Regions from separate parts of the Vibrio fortis genome, predicted to be linked through region 1. Evidence: predicted binding sites of a transcription regulator. Region 1 holds the regulator's gene; each other region holds the start of a gene.
What was found. The regulator PurR, encoded in region 1, represses purine synthesis genes. The targets are predictions, from matches to a motif close to TNANGNAAACGTTTNCNTNA.

Region 2: the regulator PurR is predicted to act here: its motif matches at 3,065-3,084, upstream of metK (methionine adenosyltransferase).
Region 3: the regulator PurR is predicted to act here: its motif matches at 1,884-1,903, upstream of OCV50_RS10600 (uracil-xanthine permease family protein).

What each region holds. Positions count from the first base shown of each region.
Region 1 covers NZ_AP025487.1:1,139,754-1,144,300, reverse strand. The annotation lists gene elyC (envelope biogenesis factor ElyC) at 1-212, shown strand, start outside; gene torR (two-component system response regulator TorR) at 325-1,038, opposite strand; gene torD (molecular chaperone TorD) at 1,295-1,942, shown strand; gene purR (HTH-type transcriptional repressor PurR) at 2,263-3,267, shown strand; cyclic di-GMP riboswitch class I at 3,439-3,523, shown strand; gene OCV50_RS05185 (TfoX/Sxy family DNA transformation protein) at 3,652-4,242, shown strand; gene OCV50_RS05180 (TVP38/TMEM64 family protein) at 4,367-4,547, shown strand, end outside.
Region 2 covers NZ_AP025487.1:2,804,140-2,808,686, forward strand. The annotation lists gene epd (erythrose-4-phosphate dehydrogenase) at 1-454, opposite strand, end outside; gene OCV50_RS12250 (hypothetical protein) at 655-891, shown strand; gene tkt (transketolase) at 985-2,979, opposite strand; gene metK (methionine adenosyltransferase) at 3,327-4,481, shown strand.
Region 3 covers NZ_AP025487.1:2,438,181-2,442,727, reverse strand. The annotation lists gene upp (uracil phosphoribosyltransferase) at 1-438, shown strand, start outside; gene OCV50_RS10600 (uracil-xanthine permease family protein) at 543-1,781, opposite strand; gene OCV50_RS10595 (DUF2066 domain-containing protein) at 2,050-3,309, shown strand; gene OCV50_RS10590 (DUF2069 domain-containing protein) at 3,461-3,898, opposite strand; gene wrbA (NAD(P)H:quinone oxidoreductase) at 3,898-4,488, opposite strand; gene arsC (arsenate reductase (glutaredoxin)) at 4,495-4,547, opposite strand, start outside.

The DNA.
Region 1 (4,547 bases):
AGTACATGCCGAAAGCAATTTACTTGGAGCAAACCGAGCGTTACTGGCATGAAACCATGGGATTGGTTTGGCAATCACTGCGCGATTGGCTAGATAATCAGAGCTCTGAAACCCAAGAGCCGATCGTTATCCCTGAACCATCAACCCTTGACGATGACGCCTCCACAGTGGCCGATGCATCACTGACAAATGACGAACAGCCAGCGCCCTAAACCTGTTTAGAGGTGGTTGCGCAATACTAAGCTAATAACACAAACAAAAAGCCGAGATACTGAGTATCTCGGCTTTTTCATTTTCGATTGTTGAGCATTTTAATTCTGAGCGTTAATCGCCAGCAAACATGTAACCTTCACCATGAACCGTCACAAAGATTTGTGGGTTCTTTGGATCAAACTCCATCTTCGCACGCATGCGACGAATCAGTACGTCGATGGTACGATCATTTGGCGCGTCTACACGGTGGCTAATCATGTTTAGGATTCGCTCACGGCTTAATACTTGGTTCGGGTATGATGACAGCGCAACCAATAGCTCATATTCAGCTTTGGTTAGCTTCACAGGTTCACCATTCTTACTCAGCGCGCGACGTGGAATATCAAATGTCCACTCGCCAAAGCGAACAATAGATTCATCTTCCGCTTGCTCCGCCACACCTGATGGTGACTTGCGAGCAGCCGAGATTCGCCAAAGTAGATTTTTCACTCGAACCAACAACTCGCGAAGTTCGAATGGTTTAGTAACATAATCATCTGCGCCCATCTCTAGGCCTACAATTTTGTCGATGCTATCCGTGCGTCCAGTAACTAAAATAATCCCAATGTCTGATTGACTGCGTAATTCGCGAGTTAGCATCAATCCATCTTCGCCTGGTAAGTTGATGTCCAGCATAATGAGGTCAACGTTATTCTCTTCTAAAACGTTTCTCATTTGCGCGCCGCTTTCTGCTTCGCTTACTGTGTAACCTTCGTTCTGGAAATATCCAACCAGCTTACTACGGGTTACCACATCATCTTCTACGACTAATACGTGATAGCTCATCTACACCACTTTTCTTATTTAATAGTTTCAGTGACTATTCTATTCATAACTAGTAACAATTCTAGTAGTACGCAAGATAAAAGCCAGAAACCTGAATTTTTTTTGATACAAGACAATCTTAAACCTTGCTATTTAACCTCCATCGCAATTCAATATAGGCATTACTACTAACGAGTAACTTTGCAGTTTGCAAATACAACGGTTAGTCAGCCTTCGTACCGCAGATATTACGAAAGACGATATTAGGATTATTGAGATGAAAGAAACGAAAGCGTTCAATGAACAACGAGCTGAAATTTACTGGTGGCTATCGAGCCTGTTCGCAAAAGAACTGACTCAAGAAGAATTGGATAACTACCACTCGGTTGAGATTCGTTCGTTTTTAACTGGTCTCGGTGATAATGAAACACTAAAACCAGCCATCAATAGTCTAGTCGATGCGCTTAACCGATTGCAGAACCGTGAAGATGCTCAGTTAGAGCTTTCATCAGATTTTTGCGAATTGTTCCTAAAGTCTGACAAGTATGGCGCTCTACCGTACGCTTCTATTTACCTAGACAAGAGCGGCCTTTTGAATGCGAAGCCTGCTCAAGATATGGAAGCGATCATGGCTTCTTATGGTATTGCAGTAAACCAAGACCTAAAAGAGCCGGCCGATCACCTAGCCATCGAATTAGATTTCCTAGGCAACATCATTATTCGTTCAAACGATCTTGAAACCGAGCAGGAACTAGAAGCGGCTTTCACTGCACAACATGAGTTTGTTGAGCAACAACTTCTTAGCTGGGTTCCACAATTTGCAACAAAATGTCGTGAATTTGATGAATTTGGTTTTTACGCGTGTGTTGCAGAATTGCTAACTGCCTTCTGTAAACTTGATGCGCAATATTTAGCTGGTGAATAAATTCACTAATGACTAAAGGCACAATTTAGGTAGAATGTGACAATTCACCCAGATTTCTGGGTGAATGTTATTGCGAGTATTTTCTAGTCAGTCTAAAATTGTGACCGCAAACGATAAAATATGAAACATTCTCGAAATGCTATGCTTTAAATTAGCTAAGAGCATTTCGGTGTTAAGACAAGCCGCTCTCATTAGCGGTTTTTTGTTTTTTAGCACTTTAGTACCGAGAGAGCCCTACAAATTCTAAGCTCTTGTTCTGGTAGCTTAAACGGCTACTTACTCCGTACTTCTGAGAAAGTAGCTATCAATAGGATAAAGCCATGGCAACTATAAAAGATGTCGCTCGCTTAGCCGGCGTATCAACAACCACCGTTTCTCACGTGATCAACAAGACACGTTTCGTAGCAGAAGCGACTCAAGAAAAAGTAAACAAAGCCGTAGACGAATTAAATTACGCACCAAGTGCGGTTGCTCGTAGCCTGAAATGTAACTCTACACGCACTATCGGTATGTTGGTCACTCAATCAACCAACCTATTCTTCTCTGAAGTTATTGATGGTGTAGAAAGCTACTGTTACCGTCAAGGTTACACGCTGATTCTATGTAACACTGGTGGTATTTACGAGAAGCAACGTGACTACATCCGAATGCTTGCTGAAAAGCGGGTAGATGGCATCTTGGTGATGTGTTCAGACTTAACAGAAGAACTTCGTGAAATGCTTGACCGCCATGCTGACATTCCAAAAGTTGTTATGGACTGGGGCCCTGAGAGTTCACAAGCGGATAAGATCATCGACAACTCTGAAGAGGGTGGCTATCTGGCAACTAAATACCTAGTTGAACGTGGGCATGAGCGTATTGCTTGTCTAAGTGGTCATTTAGATAAAGCGGCATGTGTTGAACGTATCGCAGGCTACCGTCGTGCATTGGCAGAAGCTGACATCCAAGCAGATGACAACCTAATTCTTGAAGGTAACTTCGAGTGTGATACTGCAGTTATCGCAGCAGATAAAATCGTCGCAATGGAAAACCGCCCTACTGCAGTATTCTGCTTTAACGACACGATGGCACTTGGTCTTATGAGCCGCCTACAGCAGCAAGGCATTAAGATCCCTGAAGATATTTCTGTGATTGGTTACGACAACATTGAGCTGGCAGAGTACTTCTCACCACCACTGACAACGGTTCACCAACCAAAACGTCGTGTCGGTAAGAATGCGTTTGAAATTCTGTTGGAGCGCATCAAAGACAAAGACCATGAAAAACGCGTATTCGAGATGCATCCAGAGATTATCGAGCGCGCTACAGTAAAAACGTTAAAGTAACGTAAACTTTAGATAATTCTAATAAAACGCACCGTTTGGTGCGTTTTTTTTATTTGTTAAAAGTAAAAGCTCAGTTGCATATTAAGGCAACAATTAACTGAACCGAGATCACACTTTTGAGCAACAAGTGTGAACCTCATTCAACAAAAAACTTTATTCTTAATTATACAGTCACGCACAGGGCAAATCACTTGAAAGGGTGAGACGCAAAGCCTCCGGCCTAACCCATTATTGGTATGGTAGCGGGGTTACCGATGGCAAAATGCAGTATTTCCTACCTTTAGTAGTAATTTACGGCTTATTGACAATTTTATTGCGACATTTTGCTAATCTCTCGGACCTGCTTATTTGGTGGCGTAATTCAAATACACCGAGATAAACAATATGGATAAACCGATACTCAAGGACTCAATGAAGTTATTTGAGCCACTTGGAAAGATAAAGTCACGCTCAATGTTTGGCGGTTTCGGCCTATTTGCCGACGACACTATGTTTGCATTGGTCGTAAACAACCAGTTACACATTCGAGCTGACAAGAATACTACTTCACAATTTGAACAACAGGGCTTTGAACCTTACGTTTACAAGAAACGTGGTTTCCCAGTCGTAACTAAGTATTTTGCCCTCCCAGAAGACCTCTGGCAGGCTCAAGAACGCATTATCGAACTGGCAAAAGCCTCCCTTAACTGTGCTAAAGAAGAGAAGCAAATTCAGTCATCGGCTAAACCGACCCGATTGAAAGATCTGCCGAACCTTCGTCTTGCTACAGAGCGTATGCTGAAAAAAGCAGGTATCGACACAGTTGAGAGCTTGTATGAATCAGGTTCTGTTAATGCTTACAAAGCAATTAAAGAGTCTCATTCATCGAGTGTTAGCTTAGAGCTACTTTGGGCACTTGAAGGTGCTATCAATGGCACACACTGGTCTGTGATACCACAACAAAGACGCGACGAGCTCATCAGTTATATAAATTAGGTCCAAATCACCTAATTGCAAAAAGCCACATTTTTGTGGCTTTTTTTATTTTCTTTTGAAAGTTAATCTTTCCTTCGCCTGTCTAACTATACTAACAATAAGCAAAAGATTAAGGGACGCTCCTATGAGTAAGAAAATGATTTTAGGCATAATTTTAGTTGCCACAATCGTGTTGCTAGCCGTCAACTTTGGTCAATACTTGACTCTCGAAAATGCCAAAGCTCAGCAGGCACTTCTTAATGACTATATAGAGACTAACTTTGTTGTCGCAGCAGCGACCTACTTTATCCTCTATATAATGATCA
Region 2 (4,547 bases), 1.6 Mb from region 1:
GGTCACTGGCTTTGATGGTGTCATGGTTAACGCCATAAATAATGGTGTTATCGAGGTCGTTCGCACCTGGGTGTGAGAACAGTACCTTTTTAGCGCCAGCTTCGATATGAGCGAGACCATCGGCTCGGCAACCATACACACCGGTACAATCAAGCACGATATCCACTTCAAGATCGCGCCAAGGAAGCAGGTCAATTTCAGCTAAATGGAGAATGCGAACAGTATCAATTTCACCACTGTCATGATGAATATAAATATGCTCTTGATCGTTTGAGATCCTTTTGCCGAAACGGCCATGACTGGTGTCGTATTGAAGCAGATGAGCCATAGCATCAGGTTGTGCTAACTCATTAACTGCGACGACTTTGATTTGTTGGCTTTTGCCACTTTCATACAGCGCTCTTAGAACATTGCGCCCTATTCTTCCAAATCCGTTGATTGCGACTTTTAGCATAGTTCCATACATCTAACCAAAATTTCGTGCAACAGATGATAACTGAATCCTACCTAAAAGGCATTAGTTGAGTGATCTAACTCGCTAAAAATAATTGATAGCAACCATCAATAACAAGCTATCAATATACTGATAGTGAAAATGAGCTAGTCAAACCTGCGGCTGTTTCTCCTCTCGTTTTTCAACCAAAGGGAAAGGTTATGTCTGGATATCCAGCGACTCATTTTTGTAAAACGTGCAACCAAGAGACACCTCACAGTGAGATACTTGTTCGCCAACCCAGCCATTATGACGTAGATAAAACATGGCTAGGCAAAGTGAAATTATTTGCCCACTCCATTATCAATGGTGGTCACTACTACAACATGGATCGCTACGTGACATGTAAAGTATGTGGGACCAAAGAGCGGGATAACTGGGGAAATGAGTTCGAGTAACCTACTTTCGTTGCACTCAATAAAAAAACCGAGCTATTAAAGCTCGGTTTTCTATTTTCACATCAGCAGCAAGGCTTCAGTGAGAGACTCAAATTAAGCTAGAAGCTCTTGAGCTGTGCTTACTACGTTTTCAGTTGTGAAGCCGAACATCTTGAACAGTTCACCCGCTGGCGCAGATTCACCAAATGTTGTCATACCGATGATGCGACCGTCGAAGCCAACATACTTGTACCAGAAGTCAGCAATACCCGCTTCGATAGCGATACGTGCTGTTACGTCTGATGGTAGAACTTCTTCACGGTAGGCTGCGTCTTGCTTGTCAAATGCATCTGTTGATGGCATTGAAACAACGCGTACTTTCTTACCTTCTGCTGTTAGCTGTGCTGCTGCTTCTACTGCTAGCTCAACCTCAGAACCTGTTGCGATAAGGATAAGCTCTGGCTTGCCTTCGCAATCTTTCAGGATGTAAGCACCTTTCGCGATGTTAGCAACCTGCTCTGCATCACGTGGTTGCTGTGCAAGGTTTTGACGAGAGAAGATTAGAGATGTTGGTGCATCTTTACGCTCAATCGCTAGTTTCCAAGCCACTGCAGACTCAACCTGGTCACATGGACGCCATGTGCTCATGTTTGGAGTCAGACGTAGAGAAGCCATTTGCTCAACTGGTTGGTGAGTTGGGCCGTCTTCGCCAAGACCGATAGAGTCGTGCGTGTAAACTTGGATGTTCTGAACTTTCATCAGAGCAGCCATACGCATCGCATTACGTGCGTACTCCATGAACATTAGGAATGTTGCGCCGTAAGGAACGAAACCACCGTGCAGAGCGATACCGTTCATGATCGCTGTCATACCAAATTCACGAACACCGTAGTGAATGTAGTTACCAGAGAAGTCATTCGCTTCAAGAGACTTAGAACCAGACCACATAGTTAGGTTAGAAGGTGCTAGATCAGCAGAGCCACCCATGAATTCTGGTAGCATTTGACCAAACGCTTCTAGTGCATTTTGAGACGCTTTACGTGATGCGATGTCAGCAGGGTTTGCTTGAAGATCAGCAATGATTGCGTTTGCTTTCTCTTCCCACTCAGCTGGTAGTTCGCCATTTAGACGACGCTTAAGCTCTGCAGCTTCTGCAGGGTAAGCCGCTGCATATGCTTCAAACTTCGCGTTCCAAGCTGCTTCTTTCTCAGCGCCCGCTTCTTTTGCATCCCATTCAGCGTAGATGTCTGCAGGAACTTCAAATGGACCGTGAGCCCAGCCTAGAGCTTCTTTGGTCGCTGCGATTTCGTCATGACCTAGTGGTGCACCGTGACAGTCGTGAGAACCAGACTTGTTTGGAGAACCAAAACCGATGATAGTTTTAGTACAGATGAGCGTAGGGCGTGGATCTGCTTTCGCTGCAACGATAGCTGCGTTGATCGCTTCTAGATCGTGGCCATCTACAGCAGGGATTACGTGCCAGCCGTATGCTTCAAAACGCTTAGGCGTGTCGTCCGAGAACCAACCTTCAACTTCACCGTCGATAGAGATGCCGTTGTCATCCCAGAAAGCGATAAGCTTACCAAGACCTAGCGTACCTGCTAGAGAACATGCTTCGTGAGAGATACCTTCCATCAGACAGCCATCACCCATGAATGCATAAGTGAAGTGGTCAACGATGTCGTGGCCTTCTTTGTTGAACTGCGCAGCCAGTGCTTTCTCAGCCATCGCCATACCAACTGCGTTAGTGATGCCTTGGCCTAGAGGGCCAGTCGTTGTTTCGATACCCGGTGCGTAACCGTACTCTGGGTGACCTGGAGTCTTAGAGTGCAATTGACGGAAGTTCTTAAGATCTTCGATAGATAGCTCATAACCGCTTAGGTGAAGCAGAGAGTAAATCAGCATTGAGCCGTGGCCGTTTGACAATACAAAACGGTCGCGGTCTGCCCACTCTGGATTTGCTGGGTTGTGGTTCAAGTGACCACGCCAAAGAACTTCAGCGATGTCAGCCATACCCATAGGTGCGCCTGGGTGGCCTGAATTAGCTTGTTGAACACCGTCCATACTAAGTGCGCGGATTGCATTTGCGAGATCTTTACGAGAAGGCATGTCTGCTCCTGAGTGCATAAGCGATTTGAAAAATGAGAAATAATTGCTAGTTATTAGCGCGGTTATTCTCTCAAACGGCCATGGCGACTGCAAACGTTTTACTGAGGTTTTCAATGTCAGTTTTCGCACTTTTGCAACATTTCCCTCGTTTTTAACGGGCTGGCACAAATGAGAAAGCAATCGTTTGGTTATGACATATCATAAAAAAGAGCTTGTAATTCGACCGTTGGAATTTAGAATAGACGTCTAGATGTAGAAACACCTACAGAAATTATTGAATTTAATCTCGGCGCAGCCTCTGCGACGCAGATAGAAACTTTGCACCTAATACTAAAAGTGGAGCTCTCATGGCTAAGCACCTTTTCACTTCTGAATCTGTTTCAGAAGGCCATCCAGATAAAATTGCAGACCAAATCTCTGATGCTGTTCTTGATGCCATCTTAGAACAGGATCCAAAAGCACGTGTTGCTTGTGAGACATACGTGAAAACGGGCATGGTTATGGTTGGCGGTGAAGTAACAACGTCTGCATGGGTTGATATCGAAGAGATCACTCGTGAAACAGTTCGTGAAATTGGTTACGTTCATTCTGACATGGGCTTTGATGCTGACTCTTGTGCAGTACTAAACACAATTGGTAAGCAGTCTCCAGACATCAACCAAGGTGTTGATAAAGCAGACCCTAAAGAGCAAGGCGCAGGCGACCAAGGTATCATGTTTGGTTACGCAACAAACGAAACTGAAATCCTAATGCCAGCTCCAATTACTTACTCTCACCTACTTGTTAAGAAGCAAGCTGAAGTTCGTAAGAGCGGTAAACTAGACTTCCTTCGTCCAGATGCGAAATCACAAGTTACTTTCCAGTACGACCAAGGCAAGATCGTTGGTATCGACGCTGTTGTTCTTTCAACTCAACACTGTGATTCAGTAACAACACCGGATCTACGTGAAGCAGTAATGGAAGAGATCATCAAGCCAGTACTGCCTTCTGAGTGGATCAACAAAGACACTAACTTCTTCATCAACCCAACAGGCCGTTTTGTAATCGGTGGTCCAATGGGTGACTGTGGTCTAACAGGTCGTAAGATCATCGTTGATACCTACGGCGGCGCAGCTCGTCACGGTGGCGGTGCATTCTCTGGTAAAGATCCATCAAAGGTTGACCGTTCTGCAGCTTACGCAGCTCGTTACGTTGCGAAGAACATCGTTGCAGCTGGCATGGCTGATCGTTGTGAAATCCAACTGTCTTACGCTATCGGTGTTGCTGATCCAACGTCTATCATGGTGGAGACTTTCGGTACTGAAAAAGTATCTCACGACATCATTATTGAAGCCGTTCGTCAAAACTTCGACCTACGTCCATACGGTCTTCAAGAGATGCTGAACCTTCTTCAACCAATCTACAAGCAGACTGCAGCATACGGTCACTTTGGTCGTGAAGAGTTCCCATGGGAAGCAACAGATAAAGCAGCAATCTTAGCTGACTTCGCTGGTCTAAAATAATTTAGCACCACGTAAAAAATTTCCAAAAGCCCTTACTCTTTAGTAAGGGCTTTATTTTTATACAGT
Region 3 (4,547 bases), 1.3 Mb from region 1:
GACCAAATTAAAGGTAAGAAGGTAACAGTTGTGCCAATCCTACGTGCTGGTCTTGGCATGATGGATGGTGTACTAGAGCATATCCCAAGTGCACGTATCAGTGTGGTAGGTATCTACCGTGATGAAGAAACACTTGAGCCTGTTCCATACTTCAACAAGCTAGCATCTAACATCGATGAGCGTATTGCGCTTGTTGTTGACCCAATGCTAGCAACGGGTGGTTCAATGATCGCAACCATCGACCTAATGAAAGAGAAAGGCTGTAAACACTTTAAGATTCTTGTTCTTGTAGCTGCTCCAGAAGGTATCGCGGCACTTGAAAAAGCACACCCAGATGTAGAGCTTTACACTGCGGCAATCGATGAGAAGCTAAACGACAAGGGCTACATTGTTCCTGGTCTTGGTGATGCTGGCGATAAGATCTTCGGTACTAAATAATTCAGTTGGTTGTAGCGATGTTCGCTATAACCAATAGAAAAAGCCAATAGATTAAAAAGGGAGCGTATCTGATGATACGCTCCCTTTTTGTTTTCGATTTTTGATTACTTAATCTGCGCAGTATCTACAGAGTGGTTCTCACCCAGCTCTTCTGGCAGTACTAGATTTAGTAGAATAGCAACGATACCACACAAGCTCACGCCCTGAAGGCTGAAGTCGCCGATACCAAAAGCCATACCGCCAATACCGAATACCAGTGTCACACCCACAATCACAAGGTTACGTGATTTGTGCAGGTCAACTTGGTTTTTGATCAGTGTATTTAGGCCAACTGTTGCAATAGAACCAAACAGTAGAATCATGATACCGCCCATTACTGGAACCGGTATAGTTTGCAGTAACGCGCCTAGTTTACCCACTAACGCAAGTACAATCGCGGTTACTGCCGCCCAAGTCATGATGACTGGATTGAATGCCTTCGTCAGCATTACCGCACCCGTTACTTCACTGTAAGTGGTATTTGGTGGCGCGCCCAGCATAGACGCTGCAATCGTTGCCACGCCGTCGCCTGTGATGGTGCGGTGCAAGCCTGGCTTTTTAAGGTAATCTTTACCGGTTACGTTCGAAATCGCCAGCATGTCACCAACGTGTTCAACCGCAGGAGCGATAGCAACGAAGACCATGAAGAAGATAGCATTGATGTTGAACTCTGGAGTGACAAAATTCGGCATAGCTAACCAAGAGGCTTGAGCAACAGGCGTAAAGTCAACTGCGCCGTAGACTAAGCTCGTGATGTAGCCTGCTACAATACCACCAAAGATTGGCAGCAGTTTCATAAAGCCCTTCGCAAATACGCTAATAACGATAGTAACAATCAGCGAAATCGCGGAGATCCAAAGCGCTGCATCCGCATCTACTAGCTGAACTGCACCGTCTCCAGTTTTACCCAGTGCCATGTTAACGGCCACTGGCGCTAAACCAAGACCAATAACCATGATTACGGGGCCAACCACTACCGGCGGTAATAATTTATGGATAAAGCCAACACCACGTACCTTAATGAGACCACCCATTAGAACGTAGACCACACCCGCAGCCATTAGACCGCCCATCGTGGCACCTATCCCCCAAGTTTGTACGCCAAACATGATCGGTGCGATAAACGCGAAAGAAGAGGCTAAGAAAATTGGAACCGAACGGCGAGTAATAACTTGGAAGAGAAGGGTACCAATACCCGCACCGAATAGTGCAACATTGGGATCTAAACCAGTAAGTAGTGGGACTAATACCAGTGCACCAAAGGCGACAAAGAGCATTTGCGCACCCTGCAAAGCATTTTTCATGATAGGTCCTTGAGCTAATCGTAAAGTAAAAAATAAAATTCGCGGGATTTTATCACCTAGCAATCGATTGCTATATAGGTTGAGTCAAATTAATCGTTCATTTGTTGAAAATATGTGCGTTATTACCTAAGTTGTCGTCATTTTTTCTTTGTGGCTATCTACCACCCCAATAAATCTCGGTTATTCAACCCAGTATCTACCATCTTCCTTGCCCACTTACCCATAGTTGCTTATCATCAGGGCACAAGATTTTAAGACTAGGATCGATATGCGTTATTTAGCATTGTTGATGGGACTACTGGCTGCGCCGAGTTATGCATTGACTCAGGTGGACATTTTTAGTGCCGAAGTGGCTATCAACTCAGAACAGAAAGAGCCTGAAAGAGCGGCAAGAAATGAAGGCATGCAGCAAGTATTAGTGCGTGCGACCGGTCAGACAGATGTTGCCACGAATGAGACCGTTCAAAAGGCGATGCGTCAAAGCGCTCAATACCTATCTCAAATGAGTTTTGGTGAGACGAGTGAGCAGACGACACTACGCATGCGCTTCAATGGTGCTCAGATTCGTAACCTGTTAACTCAGGCACAGTTGCCATATTGGCCAGACACGCGCTCAAACGTGTTGGTGTGGTTGGTTGAAGAACAAAACTACGACAAGAATATCGTTTGGGAACATTCGAATTCAGCATTAGCGACGGGTATTCAACAAAACGCGAAAATGCGTGGCTTACCAATTACTCTGCCGGTTGGAGACTTTGATGACATCACAGGTATTGCGACGTCTGATCTATGGGGCGGTTTTGTTGCACCTATCAGCCAAGCGAGTCAGCGTTATCCTGTAGATGCGGTGTTAGTTGTACGCGCTCAACCGTCAGGCCTGCGTTGGACGCTATATGATCAGCAGCCTAACCAACTGACGAGTTCACCAAAATCGCCGGTTACGGGTTCTATCTCTGGTAGCGGAGCATCTGCGTCTCAGTCGTTAGTGAACGAAATCAGCAATTACTATGCTGCGAAAAGCGCAGTAACGGTCGCGAGTGAGTCTTCAGAGTCTATTCTTGCGCAGTTCATTAGTTTGGATAACGCACAGGACTTCTTCCAGTTGGAGAACGCACTGAAAGCACTAAACTCAGTAGCGAGCCTGGATATCCTTAAGATCCAGAATCATGAAGTTACATTCAGGATTCATCTGCTATCAACTCAAGATGAGTTTGAAAAAGAAGTCGAAGGCCTACGCTCAGTCGCTAAGGTTGAAGCTTCTTACTTAGAGCCAGAAAAAACGCCGGAATTTGAAGCGCAAGATAACACTCTATCTGTCGGTGAAGCTGAATCACAAGCGGAAGCAGAGAGAGCTCCACAAGTGGTGACGCCAAGCAACTTATCTGCCGAAGTGAAAGCGCCAACCACAGAGTCGACAACAGATGCCGCTCAAGAGGTAACGGAAGAAGCTGAGAGCAGTCAAGTTATTGAGATGACTCGTGCACCGGAACCGGTTAAGCCAAGCTTGGTTTATGAGTGGATTCGATAATCGAGTTTAAAAATGAAGAAAGCCCTGCGAGTGTGCAGGGCTTTTTTGTAGCTATTGAGCAACCAATTTCGATAGAGCTATCTACTTGTGAGTATCTCAGGATTTGAGTTACTAAATATCTAAGTAACTATGTCATTGGTTAACGTAGCAACTACTGTTCAAACTTGGCTTTCTCTTTCTTTTCGATTTCAGAGAGACGTTTTAGCTTAATGCCGAGTTCTCTTGCTCGGAAGCGGGCGAACAGAATATTGCCAGCAAAACCTAAGGTCGTCAGCAGAAGCTCAACTGCAGCGAGCATGCGCTCCCCACCATCGACATACAAAATCGTTAATGCATGTAGAAAGTAGAGCATTAAAATAAAATTAGCCCACGCATGAGTGTATGGCTTAGCCGCCATAATCCCCGGGAGTGGCAACAGCAGTGGCACCGCCCATACAATCGCTAGCGTTACATTGTCTAAATGAGGGTGTGGTGAAAGGGTCATCTGCCATGCTACTACCCAGCCTAAAAGCAATAAGTTACCCACTAAAGCAAAGTAACGAAATAGCTTAGTCTTGGGAGACATCGCTTTCTCAGACATATACATAATCAAGATATTCCTTTCTGGTTTATCGCAGTGCGTGCTAGGCGCTTTCCTAGATTTTGTGCCAGTTCAATTTCTTCTTTGCTTAACGAGCTGTGCTCACCTGTGCTGCTTGCTCCGTAGGGTGTGCCGCCCGTTTGAGTGGTATGCAGAGCCGGTTCAGAGTAGGGGATACCCATAACAAGCATGCCATGATGAAGCAGAGGTAGCATCATGGTTTGCAGAGTGGTTTCTTGACCACCATGCAAAGAGGAAGAAGAGGTAAAGACACAAGCGGGTTTATCGATGAGATCGCCATTAACCCACAAAGGGGTCGTGCTATCCCAGAAGTGCTTCATTGCTCCAGCCATATTGCCAAACCATACGGGGCTACCTAAAGCTAAGCCATCACACTTCTTTAAATCCTCAAGGCTAGCACAAGGATCGCTCATATCATCGAAATCCCGCGGATTAGAGTCATTGGTATGGATCTCTTGCACGGTTCTGAGCACGGCTTCACACCCGGAGATTGACTCAATGCCACGAGCGATTTGTCGAGCCAATCCGAGTGTGTTGCCGTGGCGACTGTAATATAAGACCAGTATTGAAACGCTCATAAAGCCTTATAGAATCTCTAGTACTTGCTCTGGTGGACGACCAATCTTGGCACGGTTAT